Regions from separate parts of the Jeotgalicoccus sp. S0W5 genome, predicted to be linked through region 1. Evidence: a T-box and tRNA genes for the amino acid it is inferred to sense, from the RefSeq annotation. Region 1 holds a T-box; the other holds one or more tRNA genes.
What was found. A T-box is a leader RNA that pairs with one kind of tRNA and senses whether it is charged. The one in region 1 lies ahead of EYB29_RS04960 (valine--tRNA ligase), so its partner is inferred to be a tRNA-Val.

Region 1 (10,527 bases):
CAGTCACTTCTGGGCGTAATGGACCTGAGTTACCGATACATGTTGTACAACCGTAACCAACGTGTGTGAAACCGAGTTGATCAAGGTAAGGTTGTAAGCCTGAATCAGCTAGGTAACCTGTAACAACTTTTGAACCAGGTGCCAGTGAAGTTTTTACGTACTTCGGTACAGATAAACCTTTCTCAACTGCTTTTTTAGCAATGAGTCCAGCACCTAACATAACGTATGGGTTAGATGTGTTTGTACAAGACGTAATCGCTGCAATGACTAAGTCCCCTGTTTTCAGTTCTTCAGAGTCACCGTCATTGTAGTTCACTGTTGCTGTTTTGTTAAACTCTTCTTCTGTTAAACCATGACCGTGGTTACCACTTTCAGCAGTGACAGATTTTCTATACTCATCTTTCATATCAGAAAGATTAATTAAGTCCTGTGGACGTTTTGGTCCCGCAAGTGATGGCTCAACTGTAGATAAGTCAAGTTCAACAACATCTGTGTAAGTTGGCTCTACTGCAGGGTCAAAGAATAAATTATTCTCTTTCAGATATGCTCTAACTAAGTCGATGTGTTCAGTGTCGCGACCTGTAAGTTTAAGGTAGTCTAACGTTTCTTCATCTACAGCGAAGAAGCCACATGTCGCACCGTATTCAGGTGCCATGTTGGCAATAGTTGCTCTGTCAGCTAATGGTAAGGCTGTAACACCTTCACCGAAGAATTCTACAAATTTACCAACCACACCTTTTTGTCGTAACAATTCTGTTACGCGAAGTGCTAAGTCCGTTGCAGTTGTCCCTTCAGGTAAAGCATTCGTCATACGTACACCGATTACTTCAGGTACTGGGAAGTATGAAGGTTGGCCAAGCATACCTGCTTCAGCTTCGATACCACCAACACCCCAACCAAGTACACCAAGACCATTGATCATTGTTGTATGGGAGTCTGTACCAACAAGTGTATCTGGATAAAGTACGTTCGTACCCTCTTCTTCTCTGTTATGAACGACATTTGCAAGGTATTCTAAGTTCACTTGGTGAACGATACCCGTTGCTGGTGGTACTGCTTGATAGTTATCAAATGCCTTCGTTGCCCAGCGTAAGAATTCATAACGCTCCATATTTCTTTGGAACTCAAGCTCCATGTTCTTTTGAAGTGCGTTTAAAGTACCATATTCATCAACTTGAACTGAGTGGTCAATGACTAGGTCTACTGGTACTTCAGGGTTGATTTTTTGGACGTCCCCATCAACATCGTCCATGGCTTTACGTAATGAAGCTAAATCGACAACTGCTGGTACACCAGTGAAGTCTTGAAGAATAACACGGGAAGGTTTAAAAGGCACCTCTTTCCCTTTGATATCCCCTTTGTCCCAATTTGCTAATGCTTCGATGTGATCTTCAGTAATCACCTTACCGTCATATTGACGTAAGACAGATTCCAGTAGCACACGGATTGAGTAAGGTAAATTTTGTGACTGACTTGCGCCGTTGTCAACGAGTGACTGTAAGCTATAGTAAGTGTAGTCCTTACCATTAACCGATAAAGTGCTGCGGGAATGTTCCTTTACGTTATTTGACATAATTAAAAGCCCCCTCTAAATTTAGTCATCTTAATTGTATACTGAATATATTCATAAAGTAAATGCATGAACATAATCTAATGATACGAATAAGCTAACAGTTAATTAAGTTATTATTATTTATTATAATATCATTAATAATAAATCATTATAAGTAAATTGCTCATTGATTTTTTGTTAAAATAGCATAAAATTGAAAATATAAACTTGCTTGATGATAATTTTTCCTGTATTATTACGATTCACTTGTTTTTATTTTAATTTAATCTAGGGAGGCTATTTTATGTGGCAAGAATTTAAAGATTTTATGCTTCGTGGTAACATTCTAGACCTTGCAGTCGCAGTTGTTATCGGTGCTGCCTTCGGTAAGATCGTTGAGGCACTCGTTGCCAACATTATCATGCCGTCTATCGCGTTGATTTTCGGTAACACAGACTTTGCTTCAGAATGGAGCTACATGGGTATTACTTACGGTGTGTTCATTCAAGCAATCATCGACTTCATCATCATCGGTGCTGCAGTATTCGTATTCGTTAAAGTGGTTAACAAACTATCTGGTAACCGCTTCGTTGAAGAAGAAGCAGAAGACGAGCAACTTGTATTACTACGTGAAATGAGAGACTCTCTTAAAGCCGTTGAAGGCAACAAAAACGATGGTAATGGACCATCACTTTAAGTTTTGACTAATTGAGGCCTGGTAGGATCCCCTTTTATAGGGTGTTCCTGCCAGGTTTTTTTGCTTTTGGGGGTGAAGGTTGTTGGTGGTGGGCATAACGACGGCCCGCTGTCAGCATCACAGTGATCCGATATTAGTCTACCCCCCACAGTGAGCCAATATAACTCTAGCGAGTCGCTGTCACCCCCACAGAGTGCCGGTAAGCCCCCTTCCCTAACAACCCAAACAAAAACCCACCTCATACGCATATAAGGTGGGCATGCAAACTCTACTTCAATTGTTGTTTTATCTCACTGATAAAGTACAAACTGCCTGTAATGAGGAGCAAGTCTCCTGAAAAATTACGGATATATTCCATATAGTCTTCGACATAGTGCTTATCTGGATGCTCGATGGCATCGAATAACACGTCGCCTTTTTCGGCTTTAAAGAAGTCGAATTCTGTTACGACAAATGTATCAGCGATCATGCCGATTTTAGATACCATGCTGTCTAAGGGCTTACCTTTGACTGCTGAAAAGAGTACCGTGATTTTTTTATCACTATAAGATTCACGCATGGTTGCAACTAAGGCATCGACAGCTTCATTATTATGGGCACCGTCCATTATCACTAAGGGTGAGTGGGAAATCTTTTCGATTCTACCGCTCCAGTAAGTACGTTCAACACCAGTAATCATCTTGTTGACGTCTAAACTCACCACACCCGCTTCTTGCATTTCTAACAAGGCTGCAATAGCAATCGACGCGTTTTCTTGTTGATGGCGACCGATCATATCGAGTTTAATGTCATCGAAATCATAGCGTCCATATTTAAAGCTAAATTCTTCGCCATTAGTCGTCAAAATGATGTCTCTTTCTAGTTCAACACCTTTAGCATTCTTTTCATCGAGTACCTTATAGATATAATCACGGCAAGCGTCATCTTTAACGTTGAAGACTAAAGGAACGCCTGCTTTAATCACACCTGACTTATCTCTCGCAATATCGAGTAAGGTATCGCCTAAGATATCCACGTGATCGAGTCCAATACTGGTTAGTAAGGTCATCACTGGCGAGAATACGTTCGTCGAGTCATTGGTCGCACCGAGTCCAGCTTCAACTAAGACGATATCCACTGGGTGTAGGCGACCGAAGTAAACAAACATCATCATAGTAATAATCTCAAATTCTGTTGCATTCCCAAGATCCGTCTCAGCTACCATCGCTTCACTGACTGGACGAACAAGTGTGGCAAGTTCAGCAATATCTTCATCAGATATCGGTGAGCCATCAACTGAAATGCGTTCATTGAACACTTCTATATAAGGTGAAGTAAAGGTTCCGACACTGTAATCGTTATGATTAAGTGCATTTCTCATATACGACAGCGTCGAGCCTTTACCATTCGTTCCGACAATATGCACACCGGTAATGTTTTTCTCAGGATGGTCAAATCGTTCTAACATCCATTCCATACGCTTGATGCCAGGTTTAATACCAAATTTTGTGCGTTCGTGTATCCATTGTAGGCTGTCTTGATAATTCATCGGCCTTTACTCACCTTTCAAGCTAGAGAGTCTATTTTCAACTTCATCATACTGACTCTGGTAGCCGGCTTCTTTTTGTCGTTCTGCTTCAACGATGTCTTTTGGTGCATTACTTACGAACTTCTCATTAGATAATTTACCTTTAACACGTTTCAATTCACCATTTAAACGGTTCAGTTCATTTTCTAGTCTTTCGATTTCCTCTTCCTTATCGATTAAGCCCGCAAGTGGTAAGACAACTGTCGCACCTTTGACAACGTCCGTTTTGTCATCGTCATGTTTTTCTATAAAATCACTAATCGATAAAGTCTCAGGGTTCGTAAAGCGCTCAATATAATGTTTGTTACGCTCAACCGCCTGACGTCTCCGTTCATCTTTTACCTCGATATTAATGTCGATTGGCTTAGATAATGGCGTGTTCACTTCATTTCTCGTCGTTCTAACAGATTTAATGATGGCAACGAGTAGTTCCATCTCTAACTTCGCATCATCATAGCTTAAAGACTCATCAACGACAGGATAGTCACTCACGACAATCGATTCATCTTTAGTAATCGCTTGGTAGATTTCATCTGTAACAAACGGCATGAACGGGTGTAACATCTTCAGAATTTTATCCAGCGTATAAAGAAGCACTGAGCGTGTCATATGCTTATCACTATCACTACCTGAAGTCATCGGTACTTTTGCCATCTCGATATACCAATCACAGAAATCATCCCAAATAAAGTTATATAAGAGACGCCCAACTTCACCAAACTCATAGTCATCAGATAGACGTGTTACGTCTCTAATCGTGTCGTTTAGACGCGTTAAGATCCACTTATCTGCTAGTGATTTCTCACCACTTAAATCAATATCTTCTATGCCGAAATCTTCACCGATATTCATGAGTGAGAATCTTGAAGCATTCCAAATCTTATTTATAAAGTTCCATATACTTTCAACCTTGTCATCACTGTAGCGGAGGTCTTGACCAGGTGTTGAACCGGTCGCTAGGAAATAACGGAGTGCATCGGCACCGTATTTTTCAATAACATCCATTGGATCGACACCGTTACCGAGTGATTTCGACATCTTACGGTTTTGTTCATCACGCACAAGTCCGTGTAAAAGTACGTCAGAGAACGGTTTTTGGCCTGTATGTTCAAGTGATGAGAAGATCATTCTCGCGACCCAGAAAAAAATAATATCATAGCCTGTCACTAATACATTCGTTGGGAAATATTTCTTTAAGTCAGCCGTATCTTCTGGCCAACCCATCGTAGAAAACGGCCATAAGGCACTTGAGAACCAAGTATCTAATACATCTTCATCCTGTTCCCAGTTTTCTGAGTCAGCAGGCGCCTCTATACCAACATAAAGCTCACCTGTTTCCTTGTGGTACCAGGCAGGAATTCTATGACCCCACCACAGTTGACGTGAGATTACCCAGTCACGTATGTTCTCCATCCAGCCATTAAAAGTATGTTCAAAACGTCCTGGGACAAAATCAATACGCTGATCTGTGTCCTGGTTATTCAAACTCTTTTCTGCTAGAGGTTTCATGCTTACAAACCACTGCGTGGATAGGTAAGGCTCAACAATCGCGCCACTTCTCTCAGAGTGACCGACTGAGTGCATATGGTCTTCAACTTTAATGAGGTAACCTGCCTCATCTAAATCTTTCACTAGTTGTTTACGGCATTCAAAACGATCCATACCTTCATATTGACCACCAAGTTCATTGATAACACCGTTTGGATGCATGACGTTAATTCGTTCAAGATCATGACGGTTACCAATTTCAAAGTCATTTGGGTCATGGGCAGGCGTGACCTTCATGGCACCTGAACCAAAGTCTTTTTCAACATAGTCATCAGCAATAATCGGTAATTGTCTACCCACAATAGGTAGCTCTACAGTTTTACCAATAAAGTCCTGATAACGTTCGTCATCCGGGTGAACAACAACTGCCGTATCACCGAGCATTGTCTCTGGACGTGTCGTCGCAATTTCTAAGAAACCAGAACCGTCTGTTAAAGGATACTTAACGTGGTAGAACTTCCCTTCAATATCCTGGTGAATGACTTCGATATCAGACAATGCAGTCTGTGTTTCCGGGTCCCAGTTAATAATATACTCACCACGGTAAATTAAGCCCTTGTTATAAAGGTCTACAAAGGTCTTACGAACTGCTTTAGACAGACCTTCATCTAAGGTAAATCTTTCTTTGTCGTAATCGAGTCCGAGTCCAAGTTTCGCCCACTGTGCTCGAATATGACTCGCGTATTCCTCTTTCCAGTTCCATGAGTGTTCTAAAAATTTCTCACGGCCGATGTCGTGACGGTTAATGCCAGATTCACGGAGTCTTGCGTCTACTTTAGCCTGAGTGGCTATCCCCGCATGGTCCACACCCGGTAAGTAAAGCACATCATAACCTTGCATGCGTTTCATGCGTGTAATGATATCTTGTAAAGTCGTATCCCAAGCATGTCCAAGGTGTAACTTACCTGTGACATTCGGCGGTGGAATAACGATAGAAAATGGTGCCTTATCACTCGCTACATCTGATTTAAATAGGCCAGCTTCCACCCACTTTTCATATTTGCCTTTTTCAACTTCAGTCGGATTGTACTTCGTTGACATTTCCATATAATCACTCCTTTAAATTAAAAAACAAAAAAACTCCTGTCCTAACAATAGGACGGAGTTCCGCGGTACCACCTAAATTCAGGCGAGTTCGCCTGCATCTCAATTGATGATTAACGCTCATCACACGTCTCGCACTAGTCGATTTCCTTTCGCACGAAACTGAACACAGACTACTTTCACCTACTGCTTCGGTAAACTCACACCGCCGTTTACTCTCTTAACACCCGCAGCAGAATACTCTTCTGCACTTAAATATTATAGATTAATCTTATGCGAATAATTTGAAACTGTCAAGCGGCTTTAACTGCTATGACGGCGTTTATTCAAGTATCTTAGATAGTAACCAACAATCGGTACGACAACGATAATAATGAAGAATATTCTAAAGATATGGTAGGACGAGATCATTGGAATATTACCGCCTGTTTCAATGGCGATAACAATAATTTGACCAAGACCACCTGGTGCCGCACTTAAGAATAAGTCGTTGAACTGATGTGAGGTAAAAATTTGGAATATAAAAACGATAAACATTGTACCAAAAATCAGCATTAAGTTTTGCAGTAAGATGGAAAAAATCAATCGCTTACTGAGCTGTGAAATCAAGGAAGCAATTTGTAGACCAATTCTAATACCAAAGAGTATTTGTGCCACATTAATAAATTGAATATTCAAAGAAAATTCAATACCCGTCGTTAAGTTCCAAATAATCATGACAATAATAGGTCCAAGCATCAGGCTCGCTGGGAAGCGTACTTTATCGAAAATATAAATTAAAAGTATGCTCGCTACAGGAATAATGAGCATCGGATAAGTAAAAACAGATGTGACATAATCTACAGATGTCGTCGCTAAAGGTATATCATTTGAACCAGCAAACAAGCCTGCCACAAAAGGTACAATCAAGACGATTAAGACAATGCGGGACATCTGAGTCAATGTCACCAATAGAATATCTGCATTCTTTTCTTCCTCTGCCATAATCAACATTTGAGATAAGGCACCAGGTACGGATGCTAAGATGGCAGTTTCAGGTGTACTTTTCGTTAAGTAAATGAAGAAGCGTGAGAGCGCTAAGCTGAGTAGTAATACGAAGATTGTCATTAAAAAGATATTTAAAAGATCATCTTTCATATCACCTAGGGCATCTAAGGTTAAGGTTGAGCCGATCTCAGTTGCCATGATCATGACACCGAGGTTACCTAGCCAAGGTGGGAAAAACAGTTCTTTTTTAACTAATCTAATATAGAGTATGGTTGCAATCATTGAACCGAACAGCCAAGGTAGGATCATACCAACAGCAGAAAGGCCCAATGAAATCAATGCCGCAATAAGAATGAGCAGCAAGAGTCGAAGAAACTTCATAACATCACCTTATATATAACTTATTCATTAATAATAATAACTTATTAATATGTAAATTTACAGTAACTTGCTTAAAATGAAAAAAGACAAACTCAAATAATGAGTTTGTCTATATAAACACTATTGTTCACTAAAGAATTGATATAAAGCTGTTAATTCTTCTTCTGCTACTTGATCTTCACTGAAAGCAGGCATTGAACCTTGACCTTCACGGACAATTGTTTGGAACTCATCTTCAGCTAATGAAGTTCCTGCTAAAGCAGGTCCCATAGCACCAGAGAAGTCTTCACCGTGACAAGATGCACAGTTGTCGCGAGCGATACCTTCGGCATCTGCATCACCACTTGATGCAGCTTCTTCACCGCCGCCTTCTTCAGACTCAGCACCTTCTTCGCCACCTGACTCTTCACCAGAATCTGCTGTTTCTTCAGTACTTTCACCTTCAGATGCGGTTTCTTCACCACCACCGCCACCTAGGTGGAAAATCATAACTGGAATGATGAGCACAACAATGATTACCGGAATTAACCAGTAAAGGTTTGCAGTACCTTTCGTATTTCCTGTTTCATTTTTGTCGATGTAGCGAGGCTGTCCATCAACCTTTTTACCAGTCGGACGCTTTTTGTCACTCATATTCTTTTACCCCCCAATTAATTCTATCACTACTATTATACACATAATTATTCAGTGATGAAGCACAAATTCTAAATTATTTACCCTTAACTTTACTTAATGCATTATCGAATGCTTGTAAGGTTTGTTTGATGTCTTCACTTGTATGTTTCGTTGATAAGAACATGCCTTCGAATTGTGAAGGTGGTAAGTAAACACCCTCACTGAGGAGTGCTTGGTACATATCTTTAAATAATTCTAAATCAGATGTATTAGCAGAATCAAAATCAACAACGTCTTGGTCTGTTAAGAAGAAGCCTATCATTGAACCTGCACGGTTTACAGTAATCGCTTGTTCATGCTTATCGAATACTGATTTTAAGCCACTTTCTAATTGGTCTGCAAGTTCATTGAAGTACTCATAACTCTCTTCATTCAACTGACTTAAGGTTTCATAACCTGCAGTCATAGCTAATGGATTACCAGATAAAGTCCCTGCCTGATAGATGTCTCCAACTGGCGCGATTCTTTCCATAATATCCTTACGGCCACCGTAAGCACCGACTGGTAAGCCACCACCAATAACCTTACCAAGACATGTTAAATCTGGCGTGACACCAAAGAATCCTTGAGCACAATTATAGCCAACTCTAAATCCAGTCATGACTTCATCGAAGATTAAGAGGCTGTCATATTCATTTGTAATATCTCTAACAAACTGTAAGTAATTTTCTTTTGGCGGTACAACGCCCATATTACCTGCAACAGGTTCCATAATCACTGCAGCGATATCATCGCCAAATTTTTCAAAAGCTTCTTTTAAGCTTGCTTCATCATTATAAGGTACAGTAATTGTATTTTTAGCCGTACCTTCTGGTACACCTGGAGAATCTGGTAGACCCAATGTTGCCACACCTGAACCTGCTTTAATTAATAGAGAGTCACTATGTCCATGGTAACAACCTTCAAATTTAAGAATCTTATTTTTACCTGTGAAACCACGTGCTAAACGAAGCGCAGCAAGTGTCGCTTCTGTACCTGAAGAAACCATACGTAACATCTCTATAGATGGTACACGGTCAATCACGAGGTTCGCCATTTTCGTTTCTAGTTCAGTTGGCGCACCGAATGAAGTTCCTTTAACCGCTGCTTCTTGGAGACTTTTTACAACCTGATCATCCGCATGACCTAAAATTAATGGTCCAAAGCTCAAGGAGTAATCAATGTATTCATTGCCATCAACATCATACACACGACTTCCTTTGGCGTGGTCGATGAATAATGGATGGTCACCGACGGACTTAAAAGCACGTGCTGGGGAGTTAACGCCACCCGGCATCACTTTGACTGCGTCATCATATAGTGCTTTTGACTTGTCGTACATTTATATCTCTCCTCTATTGATTTTTTCAGCTAATTCTTTAGCAAAGTAAGTAATGATCATATCCGCACCGGCACGTTTCATTGAGATCATTTGTTCAGCAATCACTGCCTCATCGACTAAGCCCATATCAATTGCTGTACGTGTCATTGCATATTCACCGCTGACATTATAAGCAACAATCGGTAAATTAGAATTGTTTTTGACATCTCGTATAATATCTAAATAAGACAGTGCAGGTTTAACAATCATCATATCCGCACCTTCTAGGGTATCACTCTCTAATTCACGGAGGGCCTCAAGACGATTAGCCGGATCCATTTGATACGTTCTACGGTCACCAAATGATGGCGTCGACTCCGCAGCATCTCTAAATGGTCCGTAGAATTTAGAAGCGTATTTAATGCCGTAACTCATAATAGGAATGTGACTATAGCCAGCCTCATCTAGGCCTTGTCTGATTTCACTCACAAAACCGTCCATCATGTTTGATGGTGCAATAATATCCGCACCGGCTTTTGCCTGTGACACGGCAGTCTGTACAAGTAGTGGTAGCGTTGAATCATTATCAACATCTTTAGTTACCGGGTCAATTAAGCCACAGTGACCGTGGTCTGTGTATTCACAAAGACATGTATCTAAGATCACTAACAGCTCAGGGTAATGTTGTTTTGACAGGCGACATGCCTCTTGAACGATACCGTGATCGTGATAGGCACCTGTGCCTTCAGCATCTTTTTCATTCGGAATACCAAAGA
Region 2 (10,527 bases), on a different contig from region 1:
CCAATGCTTTTTGTTGTGCTTCAACCATCACTTCAAACGCTTTTCTTTGTTCTTCTGTCGGTTCTACAACAAATATCGTTCGTTCGCATTCTGCTCTATATCCATTCAAGCCGACTTGTCTACTGTGAATAATGATATCCCCTTCCTCTATTTTTCTAGAGTTGGAGAATACATGTGTCATGTTCGTTCTATCCACACCTGAAGGTGACATCACAAAATAATCTAAGGTAGAATTCGGATAGGTATTCGATACTTCTTTAAATAGATATTCCGTTCCAAAATAGTCCATTTCCAATTCACTTAAACCTGCTTGTACATTCTCTAGAGATAATTTCACCGCTTCACTTACTAATTTCCCAGATTCTTTAATCATAGAAATTTCATCAGCAGATTTTACCGCTCTCATATTTACTATATCTGTCTCTATATTTTCAACTTCAAAACGCTTTTCTTTTAACATGAACGCAAGCTTCGTAGGCAGTGATGCAAATTCAATTCCTACTTTAGAGCCAGCAAGTATTGTATTCATTAAGGCATCAACTTGAGCTAAGTACGAATACTCTCCTTCTTTACCTTCAACTTCGTGGTAAACATATAACCGATCGGCTGCTGCCATATGTTTTGCATGGTTTTCTTCTAACTTCGGAATTACTATAGCCATGTCACTCTGTGACATTTTCAAAAGAATGGGTCTAGAATAAGTAATTGCCTTTAAACCACTAAAATAATACTGGTTTTCAAAACTTGAAAGTAGCACAGTATCTTTTTCTTTCATTACCTTCTTAGATGCTCAACCCTTTTCTTATTCATAAATAGCTCAGCTCATTCCTAATTTATTTGAAAATTACTAACTCACAGGATCTTAGCTATAAATTCCTTCCAGGTACTCCATCACATACTCATTAATACTTTCATCAAATTCTCTTTCCTTAAACCCTAAAGACTCCAATAGTTTTTTCATCGGCTCATTTCCAACAACATAATCCGCAATCAACACATCAAACCGTTCGTCCGCTTCAAATTGCTCAATTACTTTCCTCACAATCGCCTTACCATATCCTCTACCTTGAAATCTTTCATCAACCATCATTCGCCAAATCATATATTCTTTTTCTTCTACATCTTCATCTAACAAGATAAATCCAACAACTTCTCCTTCATCTTCTACAGCAAAGGGAAAGACATCACCTGCATTTCTATACAGATAGGCATCTGCCAACGACCTCACATTTGGTGCGACAAATCGTTTTTTATCCTGTTCATCGCTAATTCTAAGTTTCAACACTTTTTCAAAATTGTCTTCTGTTATTTCTTTAAACTCTACCATTTAATGTCCATCCCCTTAAACTAAAACCCCACCAATGTATTCTCACTGGCGGGGTCATACTACTTACTCAACTGGTTCTCCTACTGCAAAATAATTACCTTTACCATCTTGGAAGTTGAACGTTTTCGTACCTGGAATTTCTACTAGTTCTCCAACTTCTACGCCCCTAGTTTTACTTTCCTCATAGAGGGCCTCAATGTTTTCTACTTCAAACATCAACGACGGGGTGCCTAGGCTCACTTCGGGGCTGTATTTTTCTATAAACGCTTTTGAAAACAGGGTCATAGTCGTCTCTGCTGCTTCATTCGGCGCGAGGTCATAGCCCTTAAAGTCTTCCGGCAGTTCAATCGTTTCTTTTACAACAAAATCAAACTTCGTCGTCCAAAATTCCTTCGCCGCTTCAACATCTTCTACATACACCATCACACTCTGAAGTTTCTTAAACATGTCAGCCTCCTATTTTATACTTTACGATATTTTCTTAAACCGAAGATATCTAGTAAAGTGAATAACACAATAAACCCTACAAGAATCAATAATTCTTGCCATATTGCTATAAAGCCGTTCCCTTTTGTCATGACTTCAGTCAATGCTTCTCCTGCATAAGTTAGTGGAAAGATGTAACCAATTACTGATATCCAATCTGAAATATTTTCTAAAGGAATGATTCCTGAGAAAAATACTTGGGGCACAATCACTAATGGTATGAACTGAACCATCTGGAATTCTGTGTTTGCAAAGGTGGAAATGAACATCCCAATGACGAGCGCAGCCATTGCTAAGAGTATTGTTATTACAAATACCCATATAATATTACCTGCAATCGTCATATTTAAGAGATAGATTGAGTACAGTACAATGATAATCGTCTGTAAAATTGCATAGCCACCATAACCACCCATATAACCAAGCACAACATCTCGCCTTTTTACTGATGTTGCTAGCATTCTTTCCATGGTGCCCATCGTTCTTTCTTTCAGCATCGACATACCTGAAATTAAAAAGACAAAGAAGAAAACAAAGAAGCCCATGAGAATTGGAAACATCTTATCAAAGAAGGTGGAATCCTCATCACCATACAGATAACTTTCCTCAACATCCATTGCAGGCATCGTTTCATCACCAGGCATGTTATTAAACATTTCCTGTGCAGTTTCTCTTATTGTAGATTGAACTGCAGTTTGAATGACCTGCTTCGCTGCGTTGGTTTGAGACGGATCTTCGTTATGATATGTCACTGTAATTTGATCATCTTTTATGTCCATGTAAGCATCTAAATTATCATTATCCAACAACGTATCCAAGGTAGGTTGTAAGGCGTAAGGGATGACTTCTACTTCCTCAGGCATATTTTCTATAAATCGTTCATCAATTGTATCTGGAACACCGATACGTACATTCAAATCATTATTCACATCAAAGACAAAATACATCAATGTAATGACAAGAAGTGGTGCTAACAACATTAAGGCTAATGTTCTCTGATCCCTATATAATTCTAAGGCTACTTTTTTAGCAATTGCCGTCAATCTGATCATGTTGTCACCTCCAGTTTCAAGAACACATCCTCAATGGAGTGTACCTCAAACTGTGTCATCAGTTCTTTTGGTGTACCGTAAGCGTATATTTCTCCATTCACAATGAGTGCGACCTTATCACAGCGTTCCGCTTCACTCATAACATGTGTCGTGACAACAATGCCTTTCCCTTCATCTCTTAAAACTCTTAGCTGTTCCCATATCGTTTTCCTCAATTTAGGATCAATACCAACGGTCGGTTCATCTAGGACGAGTAAATCTGGTGCACCAATTAAAGAGATTGCCAAAGATAATCGTCTTTTCATACCACCTGAAAATTGAGAAACAACTTTATTTCTTGAACTACTCAAGTCTACGAGTTCAAGATTCTTATCAATTTCGTGATTGAGCACTTCACCTTTAAGTTTTTTTAACTTACCAAAAAAGGACATATTTTCATGTGCCGTCAAGGTCTCATAAAGTGCCGTTTCTTGGCCCATATATCCAATCTTGTTCATCATTTTTCGGTTCGGCATCTTTTTGTTCATGAAATACGCCTCACCTTTGGTTAGCTCTTCCATGCCTAGAAGTGTTCGAATACATGTCGTTTTGCCGGAGCCACTCGGCCCAATTATACCGAGTATTTCCCCGTCATATATATCAAGATTGATATTATTTAAAACCTGCTTAAAGAAGAAAAACTTATCGCCATCAATCAGTGATGCAATTTTTTCAGCCATTTCTATCACTACCTTTTAATCTACCTATATTTACGAAAAAAGACCGGAACGTCTAAAGCGTTCCGGTCATCTATGATTCCGAGTGGGATTGAACCACCGACCCCTTCGATGTCAACGAAGTGCTCTCCCGCTGAGCTACGGAATCACGAGTCAGCATATCATCTACTTTAAGATAGAACGATATATAAAGCAACTCTATAACCGGAAATTACTACTCCATTTCAGCTTTCAATAAATGCCCGACTTCAATGAGAAATTGACGTCCATCTAAGTTTGTCGGCCAACCTTGACTGAGGACTGCAAACTTCAATATTTCCTTATCCATTTTAAATATGCCGACATCATGCTCTAGCTTATCGATTGTACCACTTTTTGATGACACAGTGATATGATTTTCTTCACCACCATCATCCAAAGTACCACCAACTCGGTCGTTAAATTGTTGTTGTCTTAATAAGCGTTTCATTCTATCTCTAATGGGTTGTGATATATACTCATTATCTTCATATATTAAATTAAGTGCTGTCATCATACCTGATGCTGTCGCAATATTATACATTTTATTAGGATCTGCGTTCATATTCATATAATGACTTTTTAATTCGGTATCCCTTAGACACCACTCTTTAAAGTCTTTGTCCATCTGATCAAAGCCGACATAATCCATTAGTACATTTGACGCAGTGTTATCAGACACAATTAGTGCAATGGTCACTAGGTCATGTAGGGTCATTGTTCTAGTATCTTCCATCGAATGTAAGACACCCGATCCCATCACTTTCTTACTCGCATCGAGCCTTGGGTTTTCATCTAGTAATTCACCTTTTTTTAAGGCGGATAAACATAAAGGAATTTTCGTTATGCTTGCTGAGCGAAAGATATGATCTTGCCGATGTGTATATACTTTCCCCTGATACTCGATTTGATAGGCTATATTATTAGTTGCTTGCTTTGATACTAATGCATTTAATTTCTCTTCTAACATCCTCATCCCCCTCCATTTGAGTATAATCTAAAAATTCTATCAACTCAATGACAATACAGCTTTATAATGTCCCGAAATCATGATAATGTAATCGTATACAAAGGGGAGGTTTACTATGGATAAAAAACTACGTGCAAAAGTTTTATCTGCAAGTTTAATTGGTTCGTCGATTGAGTGGTTTGACTTTTTCTTATATGCTGCTGTTGCTAGCATTATTTTTAACACTCAATTCTTCGTCACTGATGATCAATTTTTATCAACAATATTAGCTTATTTTGGTTTGGCACTATCATTCTTCATTCGTCCACTGGGCGGGGTTATTTTTGCCCATATCGGAGACCGTGTCGGCCGTAAAAAAACATTAATTATAACTTTAAGCATGATGGGCTTAGCGACTGCAGGGATTGGTCTTTTACCTACATACGCCTCAATTGGTATTGCGGCACCCATCTTACTGCTTCTATTCCGTTTAATTCAAGGTTTAGGTATTGGTGGAGAATGGGGAGGAGCTTTACTACTCGCAACAGAGTATGCACCTAAGAAACAACGTGGGCTCTTCGGTAGTTTCCCACAGATGGGTATTCCGATTGGCTTAGTCTTAGCTTACGGCTTTTTCTTCTTATTGACTTGGGCTATGCCTGAAGAAATTTTTCTAGCTTGGGGATGGAGAATTCCGTTTATCTTTAGTTTACTACTTGTGGTTGTCGGTCTATTAATCCGTAAAGGTCTAGATGAGACACCTGCATTCCAAGCAATGCAAAGAGAAGCTGCTAAAAAGAATGAAGTCCGTCAGTTACCAATCGTTGAGATCTTTAAAAAACATCCAAAAGAAGTACTGATTACATCAGGGGCTAAATTTGTAGAAACTGGACCATTCTATATATTTACTACTTTCATTGTTGGTTATGGTGTTGCGACACTTGATGTATCTTTCGAGTTTATGATGTTATCCATCATGGCAGTTTCAGTCGGAACAACGATTATGATTCCGATTATGGGAAGTTTATCCGACAAAATAGGTAGAAGGAAAATGTTCTTAGTCGGTGCTGTCGCAATGTTGATTTATGGCTTCCCATATTTCTACATTGTCAATACACATGAACCTGCTTTAGTTATACTCGCGACCTTCTTAGGCCTTGTAGTGATTTGGCCACCGATTACTGCGATTCTCGGTACGATGTTCTCAGAATCATTCAGTAAAGAAGTACGTTATACTGGAGTCACACTCGGTTATCAAATTGGTGCCGCAGTCGCTGGGGGGTCAGCACCATTGATTGCTGAATTCTTAATGAATCAGTTTAACGGTTCAAGTATTCCTGTATCACTTTACATTATTATGACCGCTATCGTTTCGATTGTAGCTGTCATGGCGATACGTGGTGAAAATGCTCAGGACCGTGAAGATCGACTTAAAAATATTGAAGCTTAATAGGAGTGAATACTTTGATTACATTGACAGACAAAGAAATTGAAGAAAAGTATAAAATTACTCATGCCATTGAAGATGTTATAAATATCCTTGACGACTATAAGAATGATCAGATCGTAGAATCCATTCGTACTGTACTACCGGCTGGTGAAGATAATTCTATGTTGTATATGCCTTGTATTAGTATCAGTAGTCAAGTTTCTATTATTAAAACAGTGTCTATTTTCCCAAGTAATAAAAATATGCCAACGACCCAGGGTAATATCTTAGTCACTGACTTAACAGACGGCGAGCATAAGGCGTCGATGGATGCATCTTACCTAACACGCCTACGTACAGGTGCGATGACCGCTATTGCGACAGATAAGCTTGCCACAGAAGACGCTAGATCATTAGGTGTCATTGGTACAGGAAATATGGCATTTGAACAAGTACTCGGCGTTATTCAAGTCAGAGATATCCAAAGAATTTACTTGTATAATCGTACAGAAAGTAAGGCGGAAGACTTTAAAAAACGCTTAGAAGATTTCGGAATTTGGTCTGATATAGAAGTCGTATCCGATGTCGATGCACTCGTCGAAATGAGTGACATCATCAACTGCGCAACACAAAGTAAAACACCAGTTTATAACGGTGCACTTGTAAAACCAGGTACACACATTAATGGCGTCGGCTCATTCACACCTGAAATGAGAGAAATGGATCATAAAATCGTCGAAAGAGCTGATCAGATTTATGTAGACGACATGCATGGTGCCAAAGAAGAAGCCGGGGAACTCATTGATGCTGTAGATAAAGACATCATAAGCTGGGATGACATCAAAGGGACCTTAGCAGATATTTTTGATGGCAACTACCTTCGCCAAAACGATGAAGAAATCACACTTTACAAATGCGTTGGTGCCGGATACTTCGATCTTGCAGTTGCTAACGGTGTAATGAAGATGTTTGCTGAATAAGATATAATATAAAGCGCGTACCGCATTTACGGTACGCGCTTTACTGTAGAATTTAGAAAGTGTGATACACATGATCAATTTTTTAAAACGACAAACAGAACACTTTTACCCAGGCTATTTTGCCATGGTCATGGCAACTGGTCCACTCTCTTTGTCTGGTATTTAGGTTATCATTTATTTGCAGAGATTTTACTCTACTTAAATATCGTAGTCTATTTTGTCTTAATCGTCTTAAACATCATCAGACTTTCAGTTAATACAAAGGCTGTCTGGTTAGATTTCACAAATGAAATCAAAGGGCCTGGTTTTTTCACTTTTATTGCGGCAAGTTCCGTGATTGGTAGTCAGTTAAGCATAATTTCTAATATGCCAATTTTAGGTTTTTACATATGGGTCCTCATACTCATTTTATGGATCGTTTTAATATATAGTTTTTTTCACCATCCTAATTATTAAAAAATCAAAACCCTTAATAAACGAATCAATCAATGGCGGTTGGCTGTTACTTATTGTCTCAACACAATCCTTAGCCATACTTGGTGTCCTTATGCAGGCACCATCAAACTATGAAGACATCATCATGTTTACATCACTCTGCCTCTTCTTTTTAGCATGCATGTTGTACCTAGCAATCATTGTTTTGATTTTTTATAGATTAATGTTTTATGAAATGGAAGCTATGTCGCTCACACCACCCTACTGGATCAGTATGGGGGCTTTAGCAATTACTACTTTAGCTGGAGCCATTTTCATTTTGAATGGTTCAGGAATCATCTTAGAATTTGAATCATTCATAAAAGCCACTACCCTCTTCTTCTGGGCATTTGGAACTTGGTGGATTCCACTACTCGTTATGCTGGGCGTATGGCGTCATGTCATCAACAAAGTACCTCTAAATTACAGCCAAGATCTATGGGGGATGTCTTTCCCTTTAGCAATGTACACTGTCGGAACCATAAATATATCTCAAGCACTAGAACTATCATTTCTTATGATCATCTCAGACATCACTTTTGGGATTGCCTTGATAACTTGGATATTAATATTTATAGGTATGATTGTGCATCACGGGAAACGGTTAAGAAGACATTGAGAATATTTGGATATATTATGATAAGTACCATCGTCTATCCAAACAATCTAGAATAAAGGAGCTGATGCAGAATGTGGTTTGCTATAATTGTCATTCTGGCAATTGGTGTAGGTGCACTCAGCACATTCTTATCTAATAAACAGGATATGGAGAAAATCCGTTTAAAACAAATAGATAAGGAAATAGAATTAGAGAGATTGAAACAAGAGAATTATCTGTTAGAGAATGAAGAAATGCAAAAGGTCCTTGATCGAATTAAGGCAGATAATAGAAAAATTGAAGCGGAGAAAAATAGTCCTTGGTTAATTCAAGAAACTAGAGAAAGACAAGTCACTAAAACTGAAGATTAAGAAGGACGTTTTATATAACTATATAGTGGTTAATTACAAACTAGAAGGTGTTTGTAATTAAGAAGTTTCTTTAAAAATATATACCGCAAGGTTTAAGCATGTTTGCAATAGTTTTAGCATCAAGAATCGCGCTAAATGATGGTAACTTTGAGTCAACGCATCTTATCACAGCTACAATTATGGCTATCGTTTACATGCTAACTATGGCATTTTTAGATTCACACCCAATGTTAAATGACAATGAAGATAATTAAGCAGTCACTTAGGCAATGATTCCTAAGTGACTTTTTCTTAATACATCCTTATACACTCTTCGACTAAATCAAAAAATCTATCATTATCTATTCCAGTTCCTACTTTTGCGTTTGGTTCTTCTTTTAAGACATTCGATTCATCACACACAGTTCTACCGTATGATGGTCCTCTATTGATATCCACTTCTACAAACATCTCTTTAACTTCAAATAAGCTCGGATCAATCAGATATGCTATTGTTGTCGCGTCATGAATTGGCCCCGCTTCTAAACCAAATTCTTCATATTGAGTCTTTAAAGTGAATCTAAGTAAGTCTCCAAACAGTTTTCCTGCCTTATTCCCTACTGCCTCCATTCTCTATATTACTGTTGGAGTACAGAGGGTTTGATTTGTCACATCAAGGCCCATCATCACGATTGGCACACCTGATTTAAAGACTACATGCCCCTTCAGGGTCTGCTAAAATATTAAACTCCGCTGATGGCGTGAAGTTCCAATTACCATAAGCTCCGCCCATCAAGACAATCTCTTTAATCTTCGGTAAAATTGCTGGCTCTAATTTCATTGCCATAGCAATATTTGATAATGGTCCTGTTGGTACAAGTGTAATGTCCCCATCGCTATTCATTAGTGTATCAATAATGTATTGCACACCATGCTGTTCTTTAGCTGAGCGCTGAAGTTCATCGAACACTGGACCATCGATACCTGATTCACCATGAACATTGCCTGCTACTAATTGTTCACGCACAATCGGTTCAGACATCCCACCGTAAATATCTACATCTATATCTAATAATTGTGCAACACTTAAGCCATTTCGTACATTATTATCTATGGTCTGATTCCCAGACACAATCGTAATTCCGAGTAAATCAATCGCAGGATGGGCATAAGCCATTAACATTGCGACAGCATCATCGTGACCAGGATCACAATCTAAAATAATCTTTCTTTTTCCATTCTATATCTCCTCTGTTTTTCGCCTTAAATTCACACTTATTACATACCCATAATTAATGATATTTATCGTGTTTCTAACTAGTTGATAGGGGTAAATATTTGAAAACAGAGGTGATAATATGAATTTATCTAATTATAAAGTACCAGGTACTAAAGATATAAAATTAAAAGATTATAAAACAAGTGAGGGAATGAAAAAAAATAATGATGACATTAAAGAAAATATCATTCCACCACTTGTTGAAAAACTAAAAAATTTACATTTAAAATTAAACGCTGAAGAAGAACACGGTATTATGGTCGTCTTACAAGCCATAGATGCTGCTGGTAAGGATGAAGCAATTTCTTATATATTTTCTAATTTAAATGCTCAAGGTCTAAAAGTTACTTCTTTTGGTAAACCATCAGAAGAGGATAAGAAAAAAGATTATCTACGAAGAATTCATGCAGGAGAACCAGATCGTGGTGAGATTGCGATTTTAAATCGTTCTCACTATGAAGAGATCATTGCCACTAAGGTCCATAATCTACTGGATGACGAAGACGATAATATATTTGAACAACGTTATCGACAGATTAATGATTATGAAAGATATCTATGTGAAAATGGCTTTACTGTCATTAAGTTTTTCTTCAATATGTCTAAGAAAGAACAGAAAGATAGACTATTAGAAAGAATGAAGCACCCTGACAAACAGTGGGAATTCTCATTCTCTGATGTTGAGGAACGTAAGAAATGGAATCAATATCAGATGGCTTTTGAAGATATGCTTAATAATACCTCCACACAGCTTAGCCCTTGGTACATTTTACCCGCAGATGATGAATGGCATAGTCGTCGAATTATTACAGAGGTTATGATCCATGTGTTAGAGAAAATTGACCCTAAACTCCCTGAGATTTCAGGTG

Region 2: it encodes a tRNA-Val, which carries the amino acid that the T-box ahead of EYB29_RS04960 (valine--tRNA ligase) is inferred to sense. The anticodon was not compared.

The regions. Positions count from the first base shown of each region.
Region 1 covers NZ_SIRQ01000003.1:513,710-524,236, forward strand. The annotation lists gene acnA (aconitate hydratase AcnA) at 1-1,573, opposite strand, end outside; gene mscL (large conductance mechanosensitive channel protein MscL) at 1,857-2,249, shown strand; gene EYB29_RS04955 (bifunctional folylpolyglutamate synthase/dihydrofolate synthase) at 2,518-3,777, opposite strand; gene EYB29_RS04960 (valine--tRNA ligase) at 3,784-6,411, opposite strand; T-box leader at 6,457-6,670, opposite strand; gene EYB29_RS04965 (AbrB family transcriptional regulator) at 6,712-7,776, opposite strand; gene EYB29_RS04970 (c-type cytochrome) at 7,897-8,409, opposite strand; gene hemL (glutamate-1-semialdehyde 2,1-aminomutase) at 8,486-9,772, opposite strand; gene hemB (porphobilinogen synthase) at 9,773-10,527, opposite strand, start outside.
Region 2 covers NZ_SIRQ01000004.1:133,797-144,323, forward strand. The annotation lists gene EYB29_RS07130 (M24 family metallopeptidase) at 1-775, opposite strand, end outside; gene EYB29_RS07135 (GNAT family N-acetyltransferase) at 863-1,327, opposite strand; gene EYB29_RS07140 (VOC family protein) at 1,391-1,774, opposite strand; gene EYB29_RS07145 (ABC transporter permease) at 1,789-2,865, opposite strand; gene EYB29_RS07150 (ABC transporter ATP-binding protein) at 2,862-3,584, opposite strand; tRNA gene EYB29_RS07155 (tRNA-Val) at 3,658-3,729, opposite strand; gene EYB29_RS07160 (serine hydrolase) at 3,796-4,569, opposite strand; gene EYB29_RS07165 (MFS transporter) at 4,685-5,998, shown strand; gene EYB29_RS07170 (ornithine cyclodeaminase family protein) at 6,013-6,957, shown strand; gene EYB29_RS07175 (tellurite resistance/C4-dicarboxylate transporter family protein) at 7,400-8,050, shown strand; gene EYB29_RS07180 (hypothetical protein) at 8,122-8,400, shown strand; gene EYB29_RS07185 (hypothetical protein) at 8,499-8,654, shown strand; gene EYB29_RS11650 (nucleoside hydrolase) at 8,692-9,009, opposite strand; gene EYB29_RS11655 (nucleoside hydrolase) at 9,086-9,562, opposite strand; gene EYB29_RS07195 (PPK2 family polyphosphate kinase) at 9,738-10,527, shown strand, end outside.